Regions from separate parts of the Nostoc sp. DedQUE12b genome, predicted to be linked through region 1. Evidence: riboswitches for the same ligand, from Rfam matches in the RefSeq annotation. Region 1 holds a riboswitch; each other region holds the start of a gene.
What was found. Region 1 has a riboswitch for cobalamin ahead of RMY16_RS16290 (TonB-dependent receptor). Riboswitches for the same ligand answer to the same signal wherever they lie in the genome.
Positions count from the first base shown of each region.

Region 1 (7,426 bases):
TTCCAGCATATAAACCTCCAGGTGTTTCATAAGAAAGTCCTGCATTTAAACTGTCTGCACCAGCAAACCGTAATTCTTTATCAACTTCGGTAGAGTTTGTACTTTTTAAAATCTGCGGTTCGTTTGCTGTGTAACCAACAAAGGCGTAGACATTCTTAGCTAGCTGCAAATTCAAAACTGCTTCAATTCCTGTAGTGCGAACCTTACCAATATTTTCATAAGTAGCTACCGGAACAGCAAAGTTATAAGCGATTAAATCTGATATTGTGTTGTTGAAATATGTCAAGCGCAACAGACCAAAATTGCCTAATTTTTGGTCAATTCCGATATCATAACTATCGCCTTTTTCTGGACGAAGATTAGGATTACCAACGTAAGTACCACCATTTGCATATAAGCTGAAAAGATTCGGCGCACGGAAATTCTTGATATAATTAGCTCTCAGGGTGGTAGAATCTGTAAGTACAAATTTTGTTCCGATACTCGGTGATGTAAAAGAGCCATTTGTCAGGCTACTAAAATCCTGGCGTAAACCTAAGTTGGCAGTGAAACTAGGGGTAAAGTTAATTTCATATCTAGCAAATAGCGCTCCTTGACTAATACTATCGTCGTAAGTGACTGTTTTTGTATCAACAGAAAAGTCGAATGTACTGTTAGTAGCTGAGACATTGCGGTAATCAAAGCCGTAAACTAAAGTTTGATTATCAGCAAATTTCCAACTGTGTTGTGCTTGCAATCCATAAGAAGCTTGCCTGTTATCATATCGTGCTTGGGATGAATTGCGACTATCAAAACGAGTGTTGAGGAAATCTGCATAAACTCTTGCTGTTAGCAGCGAATGATTCCCACTTCCTAATTTTGAGTTCCAGGTTAAATCAGTGAGAACTTGGTCTGTGTATTTGCGATCGCTATCAGTCAACGAGTTAAAATAACCTTGACCAAATAATGGTTCGGGAATGGGGACTCCTCCTGGTACTCCTTGGTCTTTACCTAAATACAGAGTAGAGAGGGTAAGGGTATTACGAGAACCTAAATCCGCCTTCAACTTGATATTAAAGTTGTTGTAGAGAACATCATTATTTTCTCTAGTTCCCTCAAAGTTAGCTTCTGGGATGGAAAAAGGGTAGTTATTTTCTGCTTGGGTACGGTTATAACCTACAACCCAACCAATATTTCCTATTTTTCCGCTACTATTGATAGTCTGCTGATTTAACCCATACGCGCCAAAATTAACACCTGCTTGTGTCGTCACTTTTTCTGTAGGACGACGAGTGATAATATTAATCACCCCACCGATAGCATCAGAACCATAAAGAGTAGAACCACCACCTGGTAATACTTCAACTCTTTCAACAATATTGGTAGTAAATTCTGAAAGGTCAAAACCACCAGAACCAAGTTCGTTAATTGGTCTACCATCAAGCAAAATCAAGACTTGTGCAGAGTTAGAACCTCGGATAAATTGACCGCTTAAAGCGTTTACTTCTGTGCCAACTGTACCATCAGGCAAGATACCAGGAAGGAATTTTAGTGCTTCTCTGACAGTTTTTGCACCCTGCGCTTCCATTTCTTCGCCAGTAATCACGTAAACCGGACGGGTGGAATCTTTCACTGTCCCTTCACGACGAAAGGGTGAGTAAACAGGTTCATTGAGTAACTTATCGATGACTGTTAGTTCAATATCTGGTTCTTTTTCTTCTATGGATGTTGGGGTATTTTCAGGTGTTATTTGTGCAACTGGTTGTAAGTCTCTTGCAGTACCTTCGTACTTAGGAGACTCAGATATTTGTGCAACTTGATTAGCAATAGCTACACCTCCTCCACAGACCAACTCATAAATTGCGGTAAAAACGAAGATTTTTGAGAAAAACTCACAACAAGTAACGACACGGGAAGTGGACATGAAACTCCTCGTTTTCAGTAAATGCAGATATTGATTTGTGCTATTGAGTTTTGAGATTTAGGCTGAAATTAGCTTGTTGAAATGCATTGCTGTACCTAAATCATCCTGGATACTATTTGGATGACAAAAAAGACTCTGTGGTATTTCTGATGGATACCCAAATTCCTATAGGACAATCCAAAACTGAGTGTCGTTACTAACAGCGAAGCGAAGTAGTAACACTTGCAGAGGGTACTTTCTTAAGTCGATATCTGTACCCATGAAATAATTTAACTATGTGTATCATCTGTACCTCGCAGATAAATGTTTTGTGTCTAGAGTGAGTCGGCGGGCATTCTGACTTAGAGATACGTTATGTTCGTCTCATTACAGCTGCGGGACAGCGCCGGATTTACACCGAACTTTCCCCCTTGCGCCTGATGGCTGCTCCCCATCAGAACCGACATTTATGTGTCACATTACCATAGTTGCTCTCTATATGTAAATTCAGTCGATAATAATTTTGATTTTCCATATCACTTACTGAATTTTAATTATACTTTTGCTACTGCTAAAATCCATAAAAGAAATCCCCTAACTATCAGTAGAGGGGAAGGATAATTTTCGTACATCGTAGATTGAATTTTGTCAAGTGTCTTACGTTTCTAAGAGGTAGTTTAACGCTTTAACTTTGCTATTAAAGCTCTATACGTAGCAATTGAAAAAAACGGTAAAAACAGAAAGCTTGTTTTTAATTTTGGATGAGTTTCATTGTGTTTTTGTTCTTGTTAAAAGGGTGTATTGAGGTTGAAATTCTGCCCATTCTTTGCATACAGTTTGATAACATTGCGGTGGTGTAATTGGTAAATTAGTTAAATATAAAAAAGCAGCTTGATTACCGTATTGCAACAAAAATACAACATCTTTTTGAGGATTATATTTATCTACAGCTTCGAGAATATGTGCATTCATGAAGTGTCTTTGCAGCAGTACGGTATCGGGTGCTGCTAACCAAGCATTTAAGAAAGCTGCGAGATTTTTACGCGGGATAAAATGGGCTTTAAATGTTTCACCAGCACTACTTAAATGCGGAGAATTGGTACTGCAAATTACAACACCACGTTCTCCTCCTAAATAGCCAACCCAAGCGTTGTACCCGATTGCTAATAAATTAGTGGCGATAAAAGTTTGTTGCCAATCTTGAGTGTTTATTTCTGTGGTCATCTTCAATTAAACTCCTTTAGATAACTGCCAAAGTTGGATAGAATAACACAGATGGTTTTCAAAAATATCGCGTGCTGCTAACCCTTCAGCAATTGGCTTTTCTAGCCAACGCTTAAATGCCCAACATCCGAGTGAGTATAGTGGTGGAAGTGCGATCGCTACGACATCTGCAATATATTTAACTGTAGTCAGTCCAAAAGTACAGAATTTCTCAACACACAAATCAATCGTTGGCGCAATATGGGTGGAGATGTCCTCAGTCTTGACTAACTCGAACCCAGCTTTTATTAAAGCTGCTTGGAGTTCACTGGCGACATGACAATTGGAAAAGATACCCTTTTGGTATTCAGCATGAGAACGCATCATATCGGCAAGCAGCAGGTAGCCACCACTATCCAGTAAACGAGCTGCACCTTCGGCTAAATCGTCAACAGCAATATATTGGCTGCTTTCGCTGAACAGAACTAGATCGTAGGAGTTTGAGGCGTGAAAATCTTCAAATCTGGTTAAATAGAAAGGTACTTGAGAGTTGGTATTCTTGATAAACTTTTCTTGCTGGAGTGTGTCAGGTGCTAGTCCCTCAACAATGAAACCGCGATCGCGTAAATACACTGCATTCCCACCAATCCCGCAGCCGACATCCAGCACAGTTTTTACACCCTCTGGAATAAAACTAAAAAGCTTGGCTGCATAAGCTTCTTGAGCCGCATGCAGACGAGTTAGAGTCAATTCCTCACCCACAGTAGGTAGTGGCTCCCAATACCCGTAATGGAGATAGGAGGAATTTGTAAGTCCCATGTAATAATCTATCGCCGCATTTTGGTAACGAGTCGCTTTGGGAATATTTATTAGTTTTGGTTTTTGCATTTATAAATTGGTAGAAACAGTGACAAATTCATGCTTAATATTCCCAGCAATATCAGTGTGTTAATTTTGTCGTTTGATTAACTATGGTATTACTACTTGCAAATTACCACATAATAATTTTAGTGAACACTTAAAGCCCCAAATCAAGCCTGAGATTATTAATTACAAATTATGAATTACGTTTCACAATAACTAAATTGCCTTCTATTTTTGTCTCGTAATTTGATAGTGGTTTTGTAGCTGGCCCCATTTGTACATTGCCATTGGCAGCAAATTCGGAAGCATGACAAGGGCATAAAAATATCTTTTCTTCTGCAAGCCACTCTACGGTGCAACCCATGTGAGTGCAGGTAGGGTTCACAGCCACTAGATTTTTGCTTTTAGAAGTACCAATTACTAATACAGAACCAACAGGTGAGTTTTCATTTAATAGCTGACCAGTTTTATCCAATTCGGCAACTGTTCCTACTGGTTGCCAATCTCCAGAAGTTGATGACATTGCTGTAGTTTCTGGAGCAGAAGCTACAACTTTTGCAGGTAAGCTACTTGCTACATAACCTAAACCAAAACAAGTAATAAAATCACGACGTTTCATAGTTTCATATTATTTAGGCTTTATATAAACAATTTATTGCACCTTACATTTCCGAGCATAAATCTGTAAAATAGTGAGGGGAAAAAGAAATAATTTTCCTCCTATCCCCTGCTTTTCCCAAGATGAAAAACTTAGGAAAATAGATTCTACGGGAGGCTATTCCGCAAGCGGCGTAAACAATTTATCGATGCAGCACAATCACAACCAAACATAGCTACAGCAGCATCACTTTCTGCATCTGTAACCCCAAGCAGAGCCTTTTCACTGTCATCAGCAGTAACATCAATCTCTGCTACGCCTTTTTGCAAATGAGATAATTGTTCAGCGTGAGCGCAGAAAAATTTACCGAGTTTCGGATGTCTGACACAAGCTCTTTGGTCTGATGCTGATACTGGGGTAGTAGCAGCATCAGGACGGTCTACTGGTTGGGGATTTACTGGTTCACCAGCTGTGGTCACTTTATTGGTCATGACCAATGAAGCTAGAGACATCAAAGCTGCGGATTTAGTTGTTAAATTTGTCAGAAATTTATTCATGCAATTGTCCTAGAAGTAGGTTGGCAATTAAAGTTAATTTTCTCTCGGCTTAGTAGGGGAATGCGGAATTTTTTACCTTGTATTTCTTCTATTAAGTTGATACCCAAACAGGAGATTTTTCCTGTTTTTATATATTTAATAACTACTTGGCAGAGAGATAGCAATCGATTATACTCCTACTTTTAAAATTACTGTGTATTTTCTAGGGCATTAGGCTTGGTTGAAATTCTGACCAACGCTTGTAAACTTGTGCATAGCAATCGGGTGGAGTAATTTTTAGTTTGTGTAGAAAATTAACTTCAATCTGATGTTCAGCCTTTAGCACCAAAAGAATGTCTTGATAGGGATTGTATGTTGCAACTGAGGGTAAAATTGATGAAATCATAGATGAACACATTGATTGTGATATAAATCCGCCATCCTGAAACGAACGCAAGTAAAACTCAATCAGATTGGAAGGGAGAAATTGCAGGGTGAAGGGAACTATATCAAGACTTGTAATTGTCGAGTGAGTAACTTTAGTATCGACATCACAAATAACAACTCCCCGCCCAAATGACTGAAATCCCTTCCATCCTGTGTAACCAATTACTAATATATTGTTATGGATAAAGTTGTTTTGCCAGTAGCCGAAATTTCCTTGCCACAAACTATTGGATGGTCGCATTGACTTCCTCCCCCAATACCAATGATTCAATGCGAACTCGATCTAGTTCCCGACCAATTAACACTAATCGCGTTTGACGGAGTTCGCTGTTTTGCCAAGTCCGGTCGTAAAAGTAATCAAATCGATTACCGACACCCTGTAATACTAAACGCATGGCTTTATTCGGAACTGCTACAAATCCCTTAATTCGATAAATTTCTTGCTGTTGCACCAATGTTTGTAAGCGTTTAACCAAGACAGACGGTTCAAATGCTTGGTCTAGTAGTAGTTGCACTGCATTAATGCCGTCATCATGTTCGTGGTCTTCTTCATCATCACAAACTCGACATGAGCGCAATAGTTCGCCATCAATTCCGATTTCACCAAATTCATTTACTAAAACAGCAATGCGTCGTCCTTCATTATTTTGCAGTAAGTGACGAATTAACGTCGTTTTGCCTGCGCCGAGAAATCCTGTAATGACTGTGACGGGTATTTTTTGCATATAAAATACGTTGTTTGTTGATTAAGGGAGCGATCGCAAGAAAGAAGTTGTAAGCGCAAATATCATGCAGTGTTGCCAGGTTAAAATTCAAATATTTATGTTCTGCAACACCGCCAAGGATGAGTGGTCAAGTTGTGGCTGGCGACCCCACAGCCCGGTCATCAGTCGCAGCAGTAGCCTTCGTGGGAAAGACCAGTAAATTATCAGCCGTAGTATTAGCCGCCGCAGTTTCACCATTGGTAGCCATTGATTAGAAAAGCTGCGGTTGAGAATATCGGTAAAGGCAAGCACCACCCAGTTTTCATAGCGTTGCCAGTGATCGTAGCGTTTTAGCACTGCCAGAGAACCCAGGTCTTGTTTGTGTTGTTGTGCCGTTTGCAGCACTTGGGCTAGGGCAGCCGCATCACGAATACCCATGTTTAGCCCCCCTGACCGCCCACCGGATGACAGCAGTGGGCAGCATCCCCCAGCAACGCCAAGCGTGGTTGGCAATAGCGACGGCTCTGCATCAATCGTGCCGGAAACACTAAGGGTTGGCTCAACAAAGTTAGTTTCCCCATTTGTTCGCCGTAGCGTCGTCGTAGTTCGGTCATAAACTGGTCGGGAGGCAGACCAATTATTGCTTGAGCCTCTGCGTGGGGGGCAATCCAGACAATTTGACAGCGACGATCGGGTAAGGGCAAAATTGCAAAAGGGCCGCTAGGCCAAAAACACTCGTAGCCGATATTCTGGTGCGGTCGCTCTGGAGCAACGAAAGCTGTGATACACGATTGCCAGTAAGCCCAGCCGTTAGTTTCGATGCCAGCAGAAGAGCGAATTTGCGAGTTGATGCCATCAGCAGCCACCACCAACTGCGATCGCAACCGTTGTTGACCCTGAGAATTCTCTAGCACCACCTCTGCGGTTTCGGCTCCATAGCGCACGTCAACCACTTGAGTCTCATACCAGCAGGTAATGTTGGCTGCTGTTGCCACTCGTTGCTGGAGTGCCGCCATCAGTACCCCATGCTCACCACAGTAGTAAACTGCTGCTTCTCCCAAATCCTTTGGGCAAAACTCGACTCGGTGAGGATAGTCTGCGTCCGACAGTAACACCCGTGAAAAATGGCTAATTTTTGGCGCAATTTGCGACCACAGCCCTAAATCACGAAAAATTTTGCTCGTCATTGGCG
Region 1 covers NZ_JAVRCI010000029.1:67,262-74,687, reverse strand. Annotated here, with positions in the region: gene RMY16_RS16290 (TonB-dependent receptor) at 1-1,903, opposite strand, end outside; cobalamin riboswitch at 2,212-2,362, opposite strand; gene RMY16_RS16285 (hypothetical protein) at 2,651-3,106, opposite strand; gene RMY16_RS16280 (class I SAM-dependent methyltransferase) at 3,113-3,973, opposite strand; gene RMY16_RS16275 (ubiquinol-cytochrome c reductase iron-sulfur subunit) at 4,143-4,568, opposite strand; gene RMY16_RS16270 (hypothetical protein) at 4,715-5,104, opposite strand; gene RMY16_RS16265 (hypothetical protein) at 5,307-5,771, opposite strand; gene RMY16_RS16260 (GTP-binding protein) at 5,755-6,255, opposite strand; gene RMY16_RS16255 (hypothetical protein) at 6,343-6,672, opposite strand; gene RMY16_RS16250 (FAD-dependent oxidoreductase) at 6,675-7,426, opposite strand, start outside.

Region 2 (7,426 bases), on a different contig from region 1:
GACGCGATCGCTACGCAACAACCGAGTTCTGAAAGCCCTACCCAGAGCCAATCTTCAAGTCCTAAGACTTATAAGACTTATTCAGACTTTATTAAGACTCTCTCGGAAGAGGAGCGAGCGAATTTTTGGAAATTTTGTGAGGAAAAAACCAAAAATCTTAGCCAGCCAGTGAATGACATTGAGGCTTGGTTAGCTCACAAGAACAAAGCTGGAAGAAATCGCTGGGAGGTTTATTACGAAAAATATCTGGCATCAATTCAGGTACAAGCCAAAAAAACTGAAACAAAAAATGCTCGAGATGAATTCCGCCGAGAACTCGAAGAACGGCAGCGACAGGCTCAAAGAGCTTGGGAAGAGTCGCAAAGGCAAAATCGGGCTGAGAATACTGGCGGTGAGACATGATTGATAAATTGCCACCCCAAAACATCGAAGCGGAAGAGGCGATTTTAGGCGGTATCATGCTTGATCCAGAAGCAATCGGTAGGGTGAGCGATCGCTTAATTCCCGAAGCCTTTTACATTAGCGCCCATAAAGATATCTATCAAGCCGCGCAGCGCCTTCATTGGTCTGGTAAACCCACTGATTTACTCACAGTTACAGCTTGGCTTACTGACCACGATTTGCTAGTCCGTATCGGCGGGAGAAATAAATTAGCAACTCTGGTAGACCGCACAGTGTCAGCTGTCAACATCGACACCTTAGCCGAGTTGGTAATGGACAAATTCGTGCGTAGACAGTTAATCAAGGCTGGAAATGAAATTGTACATCTGGGTTACGAGACAGAAACTGAGTTACCACATATTCTTGACCAATCAGAACAGAAAGTTTTCCAATTATCTAATCAAACCCTATCTTCAAACACTGAACATAACAGCACGATTAACGTTGCTGCTTACGAGGATTTAAATTCAGCAAACCCCATTTACCATACAGGACTTCATGAACTCGATAATTTGATGGTGGGATTTGAAAGCGGCACACTCACCATAGTTGCGGGTAGGCCATCAATGGGAAAGTCCCAGATCGCCTTGTTTTTGGCTTTCCAAATGATACTGTTTCATGAGCTACCTGTGGTCATCTTCTCCTTGGAGATGACAAAGAAACAATTGGAGTACAGGCTGTGGAGTTTAATTAGTGTTAGCAACGCCTATAAGCATTTAGAGTTAACGCCACTAAAAAGCGATCGCATCCGCAGACATCGCTCAGGTAATAAACCCCTAGCAGACTGGGAATTTACAAGCATTGCCAAAATCGTTGGTATTGCTTCAGAACTGCCGCTTTATATGAATGACTCAAGAGGTATTACCGTTTCTAGAATTGCTTCCGAATGCCGTCAAATTAAGGCCAAAGAAGGAAAGCTAGGGTTAGTTGTAGTCGATTACCTGCAAATGATGGCAGAGGATTCTGGGGGCAACCGCAGTTATGAACTAGGTGACGTGGCACGGGGACTTTACAAAATGGCTGGGGAAATAGAAGTTCCTGTGTTGGCACTTTCTCAAATTTCTAGAGGAGTTGAGGGCAGACAGAATAAGCGCCCAATGATGAGCGACCTTAGCCAATCGGGAATTTTAGAAATGGTGGCAGACAATATTATTCTCACTTACCGAGATGAGTACTACAACCCAGACACTACAGACCAAGGAATATTAAAGCTCATCATGGCTAAGGCACGGCACGGTGAAACAGGCACAGCAACGGTGTTTTTTGACAAGTCCTATGGAATTATCCAGAATTTGCGCTCCGAAAATATCTGAGTCCTCAAACTCCTGTCGAAACCATCCACCTCATTTAGAGGAATTTTTACTGGGGGGTATTGATAATAGCCCTAGTAAAAAGCTTGAAAAAATAGAGATATCCCCAAGTATTGACAACCCTAGTAAAAAGCGCAGAAATTGGGGTGAGGGTAACGGCACTATTCATTGGCGCACCATTACTAGGGGTGGAAAGGACTACCCCCAAGCTTACTATCATTGGCAGGAAAAAGGTACAAAGAAGACCAAGTACATTCCCAAACATTTACTGGGGGTTATTCAAGAAGCAGAGTTCAAGAAGCGCCCAATTATAGAAATTTTGGCATTACTGGGTGTTGTGCCTCCATTTAGTGGAAAACCATTACTCTTCACGGCAAAGATTATCCCCAAGCTTGGTATCACTATGAGTTTTGGAAAGATGGCGATCGCCTCCTTAAAAAGTGCAAGTATATTCCAAAACGACTATTAGTGAAAATAGAGAAGCTAGAAGCAGATAAAGCCCCAGTTAAAGATATTTTGTCAGTATTGCAACTCAAATTATAGAAAAATCATTACCTCAGAAAAGCTGTGCAAATCGTAAATTCTGGATAAGTCTACTACAGGTTTACAATATCCCGTCCAACTCGATTGCTTGGATAACCTTTTGGCGCAAGTCGTAACTATAGAGAAAACCAATTAGCAGCACGCCATAAAATCCAGAAACGGCGTGCAAGTCTCGCCATAATCGCTGATTCTGACTCCATACTCGTGGAATCAATGTTCATAAAAGGGTTCCTTTGTTGCCTCGCAACCACAAATACAATCCCGTAAGCACCACGAGTCCCCAGCAGGCAGCAAGCTCTACTAGGTAATCCCCTACTTTTCCCATTATCAGTTCGCTGTGAATCTTACGAGCGATCGCCTAGAGATTATTATTTTCGTCACGCTCCCTTAAGATTTCTCCCGTGTAAGGGTGAAAAAAGGCAGTCAATGTCCGCTCATCTGAAGTTGTTAACGTCATTTCTGCACTGCAATCTACGCTTTGTGAATACCTGATAAAAAATCGCTGTTCAAAATTGGTAATAGTGATATAGTTACTCCAATCGGTTCTGATGGGGAGCAGCCATCGGACGCAAGAGGGAAAGTCCGGTGCAAATCCGGCGCTGTCCCGCAACTGTAAACCAAAATTAGGTAAGTCAGGATGCCCGCCGGTTAGAATCAATTCGTTTACATAAATCTGCGAGGTACAGATTATGAAAAGAAAACAGGCGTTAGTCAGTCTAACCCTGATGGGAGTTATCAGTTTTTATCTAGTAGTTGGTTTACCCAAACCCGCCTACGCCATGCATATTATGGAAGGTTTTTTACCAGTGCAGTGGGCAGTTTTTTGGTGGGTTGTGGCATTACCGTTTTTTCTATTAGGATTGCGTAGTCTGACTCGCATTACCCAAGCTAACCCACAGCTAAAACTACTACTAGGCTTGGCTGGTGCTTTCACTTTCGTGCTGTCAGCGTTAAAAATCCCTTCTGTCACAGGTAGCTGTTCTCATCCTACGGGGACAGGGTTAGGTGCGGTGCTATTTGGACCGCTTACTATGTCGGTTTTGGGTAGTTTAGTGTTATTGTTTCAAGCTTTATTACTAGCGCATGGTGGCTTGACGACGCTGGGGGCAAATGCTTTTTCGATGGCGATCGCCGGCCCATTTGTAGCTTACTGGATATATAATTTGACAATCAAGTTGGGTGGTAAAGAAAAAATTGCGATATTTCTAGCAGCTGCGATCGCAGATTTACTCACCTACGTTATCACTTCTATCCAACTTGCCCTAGCTTTTCCTGCACCTGTTGGTGGGTTTATCGCTTCATTTGCCAAGTTCGCCGGTATTTTCGCCATTACTCAAGTCCCCTTAGCAATTAGTGAAGGATTGCTAACTGTATTGGTGTGGAATTGGCTGCAATCTTATAATCCTCAAGAATTGGAACTATTGCAATTAATCAAACGAGGAAGTGGCAATGAATCAGTCTAAAAAAGGGTTGAGTAACTGGCTATTAGTAGTAGCTGTATTAGCTTTAGCAGTTGCACCGTTAATATTTGTACGCGGTGGTGAATTTGCTGGTTCTGATGACAAAGCCGAAAAAGCAATTACGGAAATACAACCTGGATATAAACCCTGGTTTAAATCGTTTTTTGAACCCGCTAGTGGAGAAATAGAAAGCTTATTATTTGCCTCACAAGCAGCTTTGGGTGCAGGAGTAGTTGGTTATGCAATTGGGTTATATAAAGGACGTTCCCAACAACAAAAACGTGAAGAATGAGCTTGCAAATAGATACGTTAGCTTACACTAATCGACTGCGAAGATTGCCACCGGAACACAAACTGATTTTTGCATTTACTACCCTTGCTATTTCCCTTGCTACCCATCCGCTAGTGCAAATTTTGATCACGCTTTGGATGAGTACTTGGACAGTTATTTATGCAAGAATTCCGGCTGGAGTTTATTTTCGATTGTTAATGTTCACCATAGTTTTTTGTTTGACAAGTTTACCAGCCCTAATGGTGAATGGAGTTGCGATTCCTGATTTACAAAGCGTCAAATTAGATTCGTGGTATGGACTAACTCTCGGACACTTCTATATTTATATCAGTCATAGTGGCAGTATCCAAGCATTGGGAATTTTAACTAGAGCATTAGCCTCTGTTTCTTGCTTATATTTTCTGATGTTAACTGTCCCTTTCACAGAAATATTACAAACTCTGCGTTACTTGCGATTTCCAGTACTTTTAACCGATTTATTATTACTAATGTATCGGTTTATTTTCATCCTGCTGAACACAGCTAGTGAATTGTGGACAGCACAAAATTCCCGTGGTGGCTACCGCACTCTTGCTATTAGCATGAAAAGTTTAGCAATACTAATCGGACAACTATTACAGCGAACCTTACAACGATATAATCAGTTCTCTCTCGGACTGGAAGCACGGGGTTTTATCAGTGAATTTCGAGTTTGGCATCCCCGCCGCTATCGTCCTCAATTACGGTATATCATCGAAGCCATTTTCGGTTGTGTAGTATTAATAGGATTAGATTTTTGGCGAAATGCAGGAATATTTACTCGAATTTGAGCAGATATATTACACTTATTCAGGCGCACAACAATCAGCTTTGAATGGTCTAACATTGAAGATTCCATCAGGTAAAAGGTGTGCGTTAATTGGTCAAAATGGTTGTGGTAAAACGACACTGTTCTTACTAGCTAATGGTTTATATAAACCTGATTCTGGTATTGTACGTTGGCGTGGTGAACCGTTAAATTATAACCGAAATTATCTTGGGAAATTAAGGCAGAAGGTCGGATTAGTATTTCAAGATCCAGAACAACAATTAGTAGCTTCTACTGTTGAGGAAGATATATCTTACGGTTTGTGTAATTTGGGTCTTCCAGTACCCGAAATTCAAGACCGAGTAGAGCAAGCATTAGTTGAATTTGAACTGACTACTTTAGCAGAAAGGCCAGTACATCATCTGAGTTTAGGACAAAAAAAGCGAGTTTCCATAGCAGATGTGATGGTACTACAACCAGAACTGTTAGTGCTGGATGAGCCTACCGCCTATTTAGATGTCAAACATACTCTGAATTTGATAGCAACTCTGAAAAAAATTCATCAAAATGGAACTACTTTAGTAATGGCAACTCATGATTTAGATTTAGTCTATCGGTGGGCAGATTGGGTTTTTGTTATGGATAAAGGGCGACTGATAGTAGAAGGCAAACCCCAAGATGTATTTAACCAGCGCACACTTTTATCAGAGTTAGAATTGGGCGTACCATTGATATATGAGATGTTATTTGATGGGTTATCTGCTGAATCAGGAGTAGTTAGAGAACGAGTACAGCAACGGATATTAGAGTTATTTCGCAATTTTTCATAATTTTACAGTTAGAGAATGTCAATAAATTAGAGACAATGCTTCTATAAACAATCCAAAAATTTAATCAATTCATACATTGAGTGATGAGTAGATACAGTCTTGCTTTTTGTAATTCGCCATAAAAATTGTTCGGAATTCGATATAACCTCAACTGAGATTTGTGTTGGCGCAAAGTCTTGAATAACAGAGAAACTTTTACCTTGTTTAACCCTAAACCCAACTCTTTGTAAAGCGCGAATAGTCCACACTACTGCAATTCCCTCACCACCTATCAAATTAATTTCTCCTTTATGGAATGTATGGAGATTAAATTCACCAGAAGCAATATCAAACTCTACACCTTCACTTTTGAAAGTATCAGCAAATGCACCACTCAATACCAAATCTTCTGGTGCGCCAATGTGTAAAATTCCATTATTTGCTAATAGCCAAACTTTATCCGCTAGACGCAAAGCTAAATCTAAATCATGAGTGGAAAGGAGAATTGCTTGATTAGTTTCCCGCGCCAAATGACGCAATAATTGCATAATCTCCACGCGTCGCGGTAAATCGAGAAATGCTGTAGGCTCATCAAGTAACATTACAAGAGGTGACTGCGCCAAAGCACGTGCAATCATAATTTTTTGACGTTCACCATCACTGAGTTCGCTAACTTGACGTGAAGCCAAATGTAATGCACCCACAGATTTTATCGCCCAATGTACTATCGCTTCATCTTCAGGTGTCAAATTTCCCCACCAATCAGTGTAAGGATGTCGTCCCAAACTCACCAGAGTATAGGCTGATAGCATTCCCACATCAACCTTTTCCGTTAAAACCAAACTCAACCGCTTGGCTAAATCCTGCGATGCTAAGTTATAGACATTATCTCCCAAAAGTCTGACTTCACCTGCGATTGGGGGTTGCATTCCAGCAAGCGATCGCAGTAATGTAGATTTACCCGCACCATTAGGGCCAAGTAAACAAACCAGTTCACCCGCTTGCAAAGATACAGAAATATCCGATGCAACACACCGCACATTTTTTCGGGATGTTTTATAGCCGATAGTCAAATTGTGAGTTGTCAGAATTGAGTTACTCATTATCAGGATAATAACTCATAGCAAATTAACCTTGTAAATACTCTGCCTACCTAGCCTACTCTGCGGGAACTCTCTTCTCCTGCAAAGACGGTAACGCGAATGAGGGAACGCTTAAAAGCGAATGCGCTTATCTTCTCTGCGAGACGCTTCTCTACGAGAGGCTCCGCCAACGCGAACGCGTACCTCTGCGTTTCAAAAAGCTGAGTTCACTTATGATGGAAAAGAGTTTCGAGAATTACGCCGCAGAATTACCCAAGTTACAACAGGAGTTCCAATTAAAGCAGTAATTGCATTCAAAGGTAAAACCATCTGACTTACCGCAAGTTGAGAAAACAAATCTGCAAACAATGCTAAGATTGCACCCATAATTATTACACTAGGGATTAATATCCGATGATCAGAAGTATTAAACAAACTTCGAGACAAATGCGGAATAGCCACACCTAGAAACGCTATAGGGCCACAAAAAGCAGTAATTGCGCCTGCTAATATAGATGCAATAGTAATAATAGAAAATCTAGCTTTCTGTACAGTTAACCCCAAACTACGTGCATAAGATTCACCCAGTAAAAGTGCATTTAAAGATTTTGATTGCAATAATGCTGCCAATAAACTCAAAAGTATCACTGGAATTAAAACAACTAACTGTCTCCAAGTCACGCCAGCAAAACTACCAAAAGT
Region 2 covers NZ_JAVRCI010000119.1:6,547-13,972, forward strand. Annotated here, with positions in the region: gene RMY16_RS31085 (MarR family transcriptional regulator) at 1-402, shown strand, start outside; gene dnaB (replicative DNA helicase) at 399-1,754, shown strand; gene RMY16_RS31095 (hypothetical protein) at 1,717-2,220, shown strand; gene RMY16_RS31100 (hypothetical protein) at 2,356-2,508, opposite strand; gene RMY16_RS33230 (PepSY domain-containing protein) at 2,512-2,649, opposite strand; cobalamin riboswitch at 2,818-2,958, shown strand; gene RMY16_RS31105 (energy-coupling factor ABC transporter permease) at 2,984-3,757, shown strand; gene RMY16_RS31110 (energy-coupling factor ABC transporter substrate-binding protein) at 3,744-4,046, shown strand; gene cbiQ (cobalt ECF transporter T component CbiQ) at 4,043-4,855, shown strand; gene RMY16_RS31120 (ABC transporter ATP-binding protein) at 4,830-5,663, shown strand; gene RMY16_RS31125 (ABC transporter ATP-binding protein) at 5,705-6,745, opposite strand; gene RMY16_RS31130 (iron ABC transporter permease) at 6,956-7,426, opposite strand, start outside.
Region 2: another riboswitch for cobalamin. It lies ahead of RMY16_RS31105 (energy-coupling factor ABC transporter permease); the one in region 1 lies ahead of RMY16_RS16290 (TonB-dependent receptor).

Region 3 (7,426 bases), on a different contig from region 1:
CCTACTGCTGCTACAACCAGTATTGTTAATAGCCATCCTTTTTTTTTCTTCATAAAATATTCTGCACTTAAACTGCTACATCAATCGAGCAAATAATACCTGTGATATCATGTCCGCTGAATGGCTATGGTGTACACACAAATTTTCTAAATATTTCCCCACTTCTTGCTCTGCAATGCCATTGCATCGACTTGTTATATCATGTCCGCTTGATTGCTTATTAAACCCGAAGAACCCCACCCCGCCAAAGCTGTGCTTTGTCTCCCCTCCCCGCTTTTCGGGAGGGGTTGGGGGTGGGGTTCTTTTATTATGGGTAATTTGGCGGACATGATATTATGCCAATGCATCGGCTTGTTATGCCAATGCATCGGCTTGTTATGCCATTGCATCGGCTTGTTATGCCATTGCATCGGTTTGTTATGCCATTGCATCGACTTGTTATGCCAATGCATCGGCTTGTTATGCCAATGCATCGGCTTGTTATGCCAATGCATCGACTTGCAAGCCTTAATTAATGCATAGTAAAGTCTCTGCTTAGGGAACTCTAATAAATAAATTATTCAATCTTGTGGGGTGGGCAACATGAGCGCCCAATTCACAGGACAGGCAAGATGCCCATCCCACAAGAAATATTGTGATATTTTATTACTTGGAAGTCCCTTAATCCCATGAAAACTTTGGGACTGTCAAATTCTGACTTTAGTCGCCTCCAGCAACTTAACGCTGGCATAAATCGCATCAATATAAGGTGTAGGAATTTGAGTAAGTTTTCCCAATTCTGCAACTGCGCCAATGATCGCATCTATCTCCGTAGCGCGTCCGGCTTCGATATCTTGTAGCATTGAGGTTTTATGGGCACCAACGTTTTCTGCGCCATTAATTCGCTGTTCTAAAGTGATACCAAACTTTATACCCAAGTTTTCGGCGATCGCTTGAGTTTCACTCATCATTTGTCGCGCTAGTTCGCGGGTGAGGGGATAGCGGCAAATATCCTCTAAAGTCGCGCCAGTTAAGGCACTGATCGGATTAAATGCCACATTTCCCCACAACTTGATCCAAATTTCTGTGCGAATTTGATTGCGGATTGGGGCTTTGAATCCTGCTTGTTTTAAAGTTTGTGCTAATAATTGGATGCGTTCGGTTTTAGTGCCGTCGATTTCACCCAGAGTAAAGCGATCGCCTTCAATATGTTTAATTACACCCGGTTCAACTATCTCAGTTGCTGGGTAAACCACACAACCAATTGCACGTTCAGCACCGATACTAGCTTCAATAATCCCATCTGGATCAACAGATTGAATTCGCGTACCTTCATACTCACCGCCATACTTGCAAAAGTACCACCAAGGAACGCCATTTTGGGCTGTTACCACCATTGTATGAGGATGGTAGAGTGCAGGGAGAAAAGGTGCGATCGCGGGCACACTATGAGCTTTCACAGTTAAAATTACTATATCTTGTGACCCCGCTTCTTGAATATCGCTAGTTGCCAAAGCCGGAGTAGCAATTTGGCTGGAACCGTTTGCCATGAGTAACTTCAGCCCCTTTTTTTGAATTGCCTCCAAATGAAAACCACGCGCAATCAACGTCACCTCTTCACCTGCAAGTGCCAGTTTTGCCCCTAAATATCCACCAATCGCACCTGCGCCAACAATACAGATTTTCATTTTGTCAAAATAACATGAGTCGTAGAAGACGGTATCCAATTAAGTTCCCAATAGTGAATTCTCCAGCTGAGAGTGGGAAGATTCACAACTACTACTCATAACTCATAACTCATAACTCATAACTCATAACTCATTACTCATTACTCCTAAAGCTTTGCATCGCTTCTAATAAGTCTTGATAAACAGATTTTGAAGCAGCTACGATCAATCCAGGCATACTATAGTTTTGACAAGTATGCAGTGGCGGTAAAGTCGAACCGTCCAGAGTAGTTACGATCCAGCCAGCCTCTTTTGCAATAAAAGCAAGTGCAGCACTATCAAGAAACTTGCCCGACTTGATGACTGCTCCACTCAAGTCGCCACTGAGAATACCATTAAGATTGGGAATTTGAATATCACTAGAGTAATCATTTGCTATATCGATTACTTTATATTTATCTTTTAGTAAATGTGCGCTCGCATTCATTCCCCATCCCAATAAAATAGAAGGTTTAGCGGATGTTATATCTAATGGGGCACAGGCTTCTAATTTCATCTCCAGCGTGCCTTTAAAAGCACCTTCACCTCTAAGGGCGTAAAAATAAATGTTTTGGGCAGGAGAAATGGCAATTACTGCTTCAAAGTCATCCGCATTTAGAATACTGAGAATAATTTGGTAATTAGAATGTCCATCCATATAAAACTTCGTACCATCAATCGGATCAAGTGTTACTAAGTAATCACCTTCTGAACCGAGTTCGATAGCGCGAAAATATTTGGTATTATTAGAACTTTCATATTCTTCACCATAAAAGCGAATATCTGGAAAAGTTCCTAGTAATACTACTTCTACTAAATTTTGAATAGCCACATCTGCGTCAGTAAGGGCGGCACTAAAAAAGTTGTTTCCTTGTTCTTTGGCGGGAAGTGCAGCAATTTTTGGTTGAAGAAAATGGGCATAGGCTGCTGCTACTTTGAGATGGGGGAGTAAAGTCTCTAAAATTAGTCGAGTAGTTGGTTTTGTGGACATTGGCAGCAAACTCCTTTTAGAAATAATCTACCGTCAGTTGAGCGATAGAATTCTATATCTAGACAAAATTACGGTATCATTTGGATGCAATGATACCACCGTTGCTATATTAGTTTAATCTGTATGTCTCCAAGAGCCTATAGAGAGATCGCAAGTTTTCTCATGAATTTAAGGGTTTAAAACCGAACGTCAACACTTAGTAGAGCATTTCATTAATTCATAGCGAATTAAATTTGGCAATACCCTACAATGTTAATGCGTCGGCTTGCATTAAAAACGCTACGCTTTTACGCAAAACTATACTTAGTTAAAGTTACCCTACAAAAAGCAAGCTACAATCGGGCTTTAAATTCCCATCTGCAACTCTCTTTTCTACAAGATGCTACGCGTAGCTTGCTTCTTTGTAAGGGTATAATTTTGAATTATTATTAAATCAGTGAACAGTGAACAGTGAACAGTGAACAGTGAACAGTGAACAGTGAACAGTTATCATAGTTTCAGTCGGAGATTTGACCCCGACTGAAACACGCCATTTTTAGAAATGGGGGACTCTAACTCCCAACGGAAAAATTAACTGATAACTGATAACTGATAACTGATAACTGTTGATGGTTTTAGGAAACTTTTTCGAGCTTCTTCTGAGTAAATTTGGATAAATTGTGGCGTTTGAGTAATGAAGGTGCGCCAACAAAAGTACCAAGAAAGAGCAGGCTAAGGATAGAAGTGGGTTCAGAAACAGTGACTATAGTTGCAGAAAAACTAATAGGTAACTCACTATCTTCCAATCCTAAATTTTCAAAACCTGGTATGATTGGCGGCGCAGAAAATACCTCTAAATAACCTGGTGTCGGCAAAAAACTCGCAAAAAATGGACTAGAATAGTTTCCTCCCGAAGTGGAATATCCAAAACCATCACCTGTTAACTGCTGAGTATTAAGACTAATTAAATTATCAACATTAAAAGGTTCGTTTCCTGGGATTGGAGTCCCGGCGGGTTGCAAACCAGTAATTGTTTCACCATTTCGCGTACCAGTAATTCCAGTAATCAAGTAAGAACCCAAATCGTTAGGGGTGTCATTAGTAGTGAAAGTACCATTTGCCACAATGCCAGTACCAGAATAATTCCAATTCCAACTTAAAGCAGAAGCTGCTGGCATTGTCCCAAAAACTAATCCAGATGTGGTGGCGAGGGCTATGGCAGATAGAGCTAGATTTTTCATGAAAGTCGTTACTGCGATCGTTCCCGTGTATTATACGGAAATTAGGAAAGATCGTATTATCAATCTTGGCTATTTACTTAGCAGCGATGCCTACGGCGGGCTACGCCTACGCATAACCATACCAAAGCAGCATCAACATTACTAACCTGCTCCCCTGGCGGTATCGCTGGACGATTTACCATCACAACCTTCACGCCTAGTTCTCGCGCGGCAATAATCTTGGGCTTTGTGGCATCGCCACCGCTATTTTTACTGACGATGGTATCAATGTTATTCTCAATCAGAATTTGTCTCTCATTATTGAGGGTAAAAGGCCCGCGATCGCACAATACCATCCCCGGCGGTACTAAAGCATCTTCGCTAGGAGGGTCAATCATCCGCATCAAAAACCAAATTTTCTCCAAATGAGCAAAAGCGGCCAGTTCTTGCCTACCAACTGTCAAAAATACTCGCTGTGCCTGATTTTGCAGGGTTGTTGCTGCGGCTGCAACACTATCAACTTCAATCCAGCGATCGCCACTTTCTTTTTCCCAAGGCGGACGGATTAACATCAGGCGGGGTACTCCAACTTCTGTTGCCGCATCTGCCGCATTGAAAGAAATTTGAGTCGCAAAAGGATGGGTTGCATCAATTAATAAGTCGATTTGCATGACTCGCAGATAGCTAGCCAATCCAGCCACACCACCGAAGCCTCCAACCCGCAAATCGCCCAACGGTACTGACGGTTCACGGGTGCGTCCAGCTAGAGAGGTGATTACTTCTAATCCTTGGATAGCCGTAACTTTGGCAGCTAGTTCTGCTGCATCACTCGTCCCACCCAAAATCAAAACGCGCATCATTTAGATAGATAACGGTGGAATCTTTGCTAAAATCCCCTTTTTCATTGCTTCTGGACGCTCTGACCAAGGCAGTAAACCATCTGCTTTAGCATAGTATTGGCTAGCACATTCCAGTACCGCAGAGGCACTACCATCAACGGCTAAATCACCAAATAAATATGTTAATTTGCCTTTGGCACTAAAGGCGATTACACAAGAACGATTACAAGCACTCATGCATTCAACTTCCTGAATTGGGAATTGTTCTCGTAAATCCCAATCTTGTGCCAGCTGCTGAAGTTGGTGTAAAAGTTTTTCACCACCACTTTCACCTAAGCGTTTTCCATTTTGCCAAACACTGGCACAGGTTTTGCAAACAAATAAAGTATGTTCAGCAACACCCAATGGACTAGTTGGGGAAATATTTGCAGTCGTAGTCATCTGTACCTCGCAGATATGTGAAACTAATAAATCGATTTCGGCGGGCATCCTGACTCACTCAATTTGAGATTTTCGATTTAGTTCTTTAATCTCAAATTGGGTTCACAGTTGCGGGACAGCGCCGGATTTGCACCGAACTTTCCCCGTTACCTCTGGTGGCTGACTCCCACCAGAACCGAATAACCTTATCGATCATACACTAGGGTTATCGGAGAATACGAAACAACAAGCTTTGCGCCAACTATCAAACTGGACGACAACCAGATAAAATACTGTGCATATTCACTACTTGTCCAATAACTGCGATCGCAGGCGCACTAAATCCACTTTCCTCTACCTGTTTGACAATTGTTTCCAATGTTCCAATTAATTCTTCTTGTTCTGGGCGCGTACCCCAGCGCACCAAAGCAATCGGCGTTTCTAAATTAAACCCAGCAGTACTTAATTCTTCCACAATATAAGACAGATTGTGAATTCCCATATAAATTACAATGGTTTCGGAACCGTGAGCGATCGCACTCCAATTCACTTGCGGTCTATACTTACCCGCTGCTTCATGGCCAGTTACAAATGTCACTGACGAACTATATAGCCGATGCGTCAAAGGAATACCTGAGTATGCTGCTGCTGCAATTCCCGAAGTGATACCCGGCACAACTTCCGTTGATATTCCCACTTGAACTAATTCTTCCATCTCTTCGCCACCGCGACCAAAAATAAAGGGATCGCCGCCCTTGAGCCGCACTACAATTGCATGATCCTGTGCTTTTTCAATCAACAATTGAGTTGTTTCTGACTGCAACAACGAATGTCTCCCCGCACGTTTACCAGCATTAATTTGCTCGGCTTGGGGATTAATCATTGCCAGAATTGCCGGACTCACCAAAGCATCATAGATGACTACATCTGCACATTCCAACAAACCTTTCGCTTTCAGGGTAATTAATCCTGGATCTCCTGGCCCCGCACCTACTAAATAAACCTTTCCCAAATACTTGTTCTCCTGTTTTTCTGTGCGGTTCATCTCTGTGTTAAATCCCAAATTAGCTCGGCTAATTCTGCACTTGCTCCCAGTGGCTTGGCCAGTTGGAAATTCACCGCAGAAAATTGTAATTTTAGCTCCTCTATTGAGGTGGCGATCGCATCGGTTATTCCACCAGCGAATAAAAAGTATGGCAAGATTGCAATTTCCCGATAACCAGCAGTTACCAACTCTTTCACCCGTGATTCTAAACTAGGAGGCCCAGCCCAATAAGCAGCTACTGCTCCCAAACTCGCCGCCATTGCTTCCACAGTTTTTTGCGAACCTGGGCGACGGCTACCATGAGCTAAGAGAATCCATGCTTCTGCTTTGATAGCAGCTATTTGCTTTGCCAGCAATTTCTCTAAATTGGGGTGAGAGCCTAAATATGGTTGCAACTCAATGATGATATCTTGACCAACAGCCTGTTGTGCAAGTGCTACTTCGGCAGGAATATCTGTCATCACATGCACTCCCGGCAGTAGAAATAGCGGTACAATTTTCAGGCAATTTTCATTTGGAGACAGTAAGTAATCGCCAAAAGCGCTTTTAGCAAATTGTTGAATCTGCTCGTGTAAAGGCTGAGGACTCATTTCTAAAGCAGCGATGCCAACCAAATGTTCGCTTGACAATTTCTGACATACCAGCCTAGCTAGTTGCTGCATAGCAATTTCTGGGCGGCGATCGCGACTTCCGTGAGATAATAGCAGATAGGCAGATGACATCGGCAAAGCTTGAACTTTCAGTTACTATATCTTACTTAAGATTTAGCCGGGGTTGATAACTACTCTGGTAATTATTGAAACTATTATCAATTACTAAACAGAAGTATTCTTAATCATTTTTACAGCGAAATTCAAGTTGTAAAGTACACAACTACTCGTTTCAAAACTAAGTAGAAAGCCTATTTTTCTTCTGTTAGCGTAGCGAGGCGTAGCCCATTCTGACCCTTCTCCACGAGACGCTCCGCGTAGCTTGCTTCCCCGGAGGGGTACGACAGGCTCAGGGCATCGCTCTTGAATTCTGCTGATATTCTTCTCTTGCTGCTTACCTTATTGTTCTTCAGCAGTGTAAGTATAAAATTGATTAAAAGCTCCTACCGTTTCAAACTTGTATGAAGGTATCCAGGAGTTTATTTTCAAATCCGTATGGTAAACACTAAAAATAACGTAATTTTGTCTTTCTGTAGTTTTGGCAATGATTTCTTGGATTTGCGGGCTAGCCGAGTCAACCAATTTATCGCAATTAAA
Region 3 covers NZ_JAVRCI010000048.1:22,404-29,829, forward strand. Annotated here, with positions in the region: gene RMY16_RS21705 (ABC transporter permease subunit) at 1-53, opposite strand, end outside; gene RMY16_RS21710 (2-dehydropantoate 2-reductase) at 687-1,667, opposite strand; gene RMY16_RS21715 (inositol monophosphatase family protein) at 1,801-2,676, opposite strand; gene RMY16_RS21720 (PEP-CTERM sorting domain-containing protein) at 3,291-3,896, opposite strand; gene RMY16_RS21725 (cobalt-precorrin-6A reductase) at 3,974-4,732, opposite strand; gene RMY16_RS21730 (DUF1636 family protein) at 4,736-5,155, opposite strand; cobalamin riboswitch at 5,177-5,350, opposite strand; gene cobA (uroporphyrinogen-III C-methyltransferase) at 5,400-6,179, opposite strand; gene RMY16_RS21740 (sirohydrochlorin chelatase) at 6,176-6,901, opposite strand; gene RMY16_RS21745 (DUF4359 domain-containing protein) at 7,229-7,426, opposite strand, start outside.
Region 3: another riboswitch for cobalamin. It lies ahead of RMY16_RS21730 (DUF1636 family protein); the one in region 1 lies ahead of RMY16_RS16290 (TonB-dependent receptor).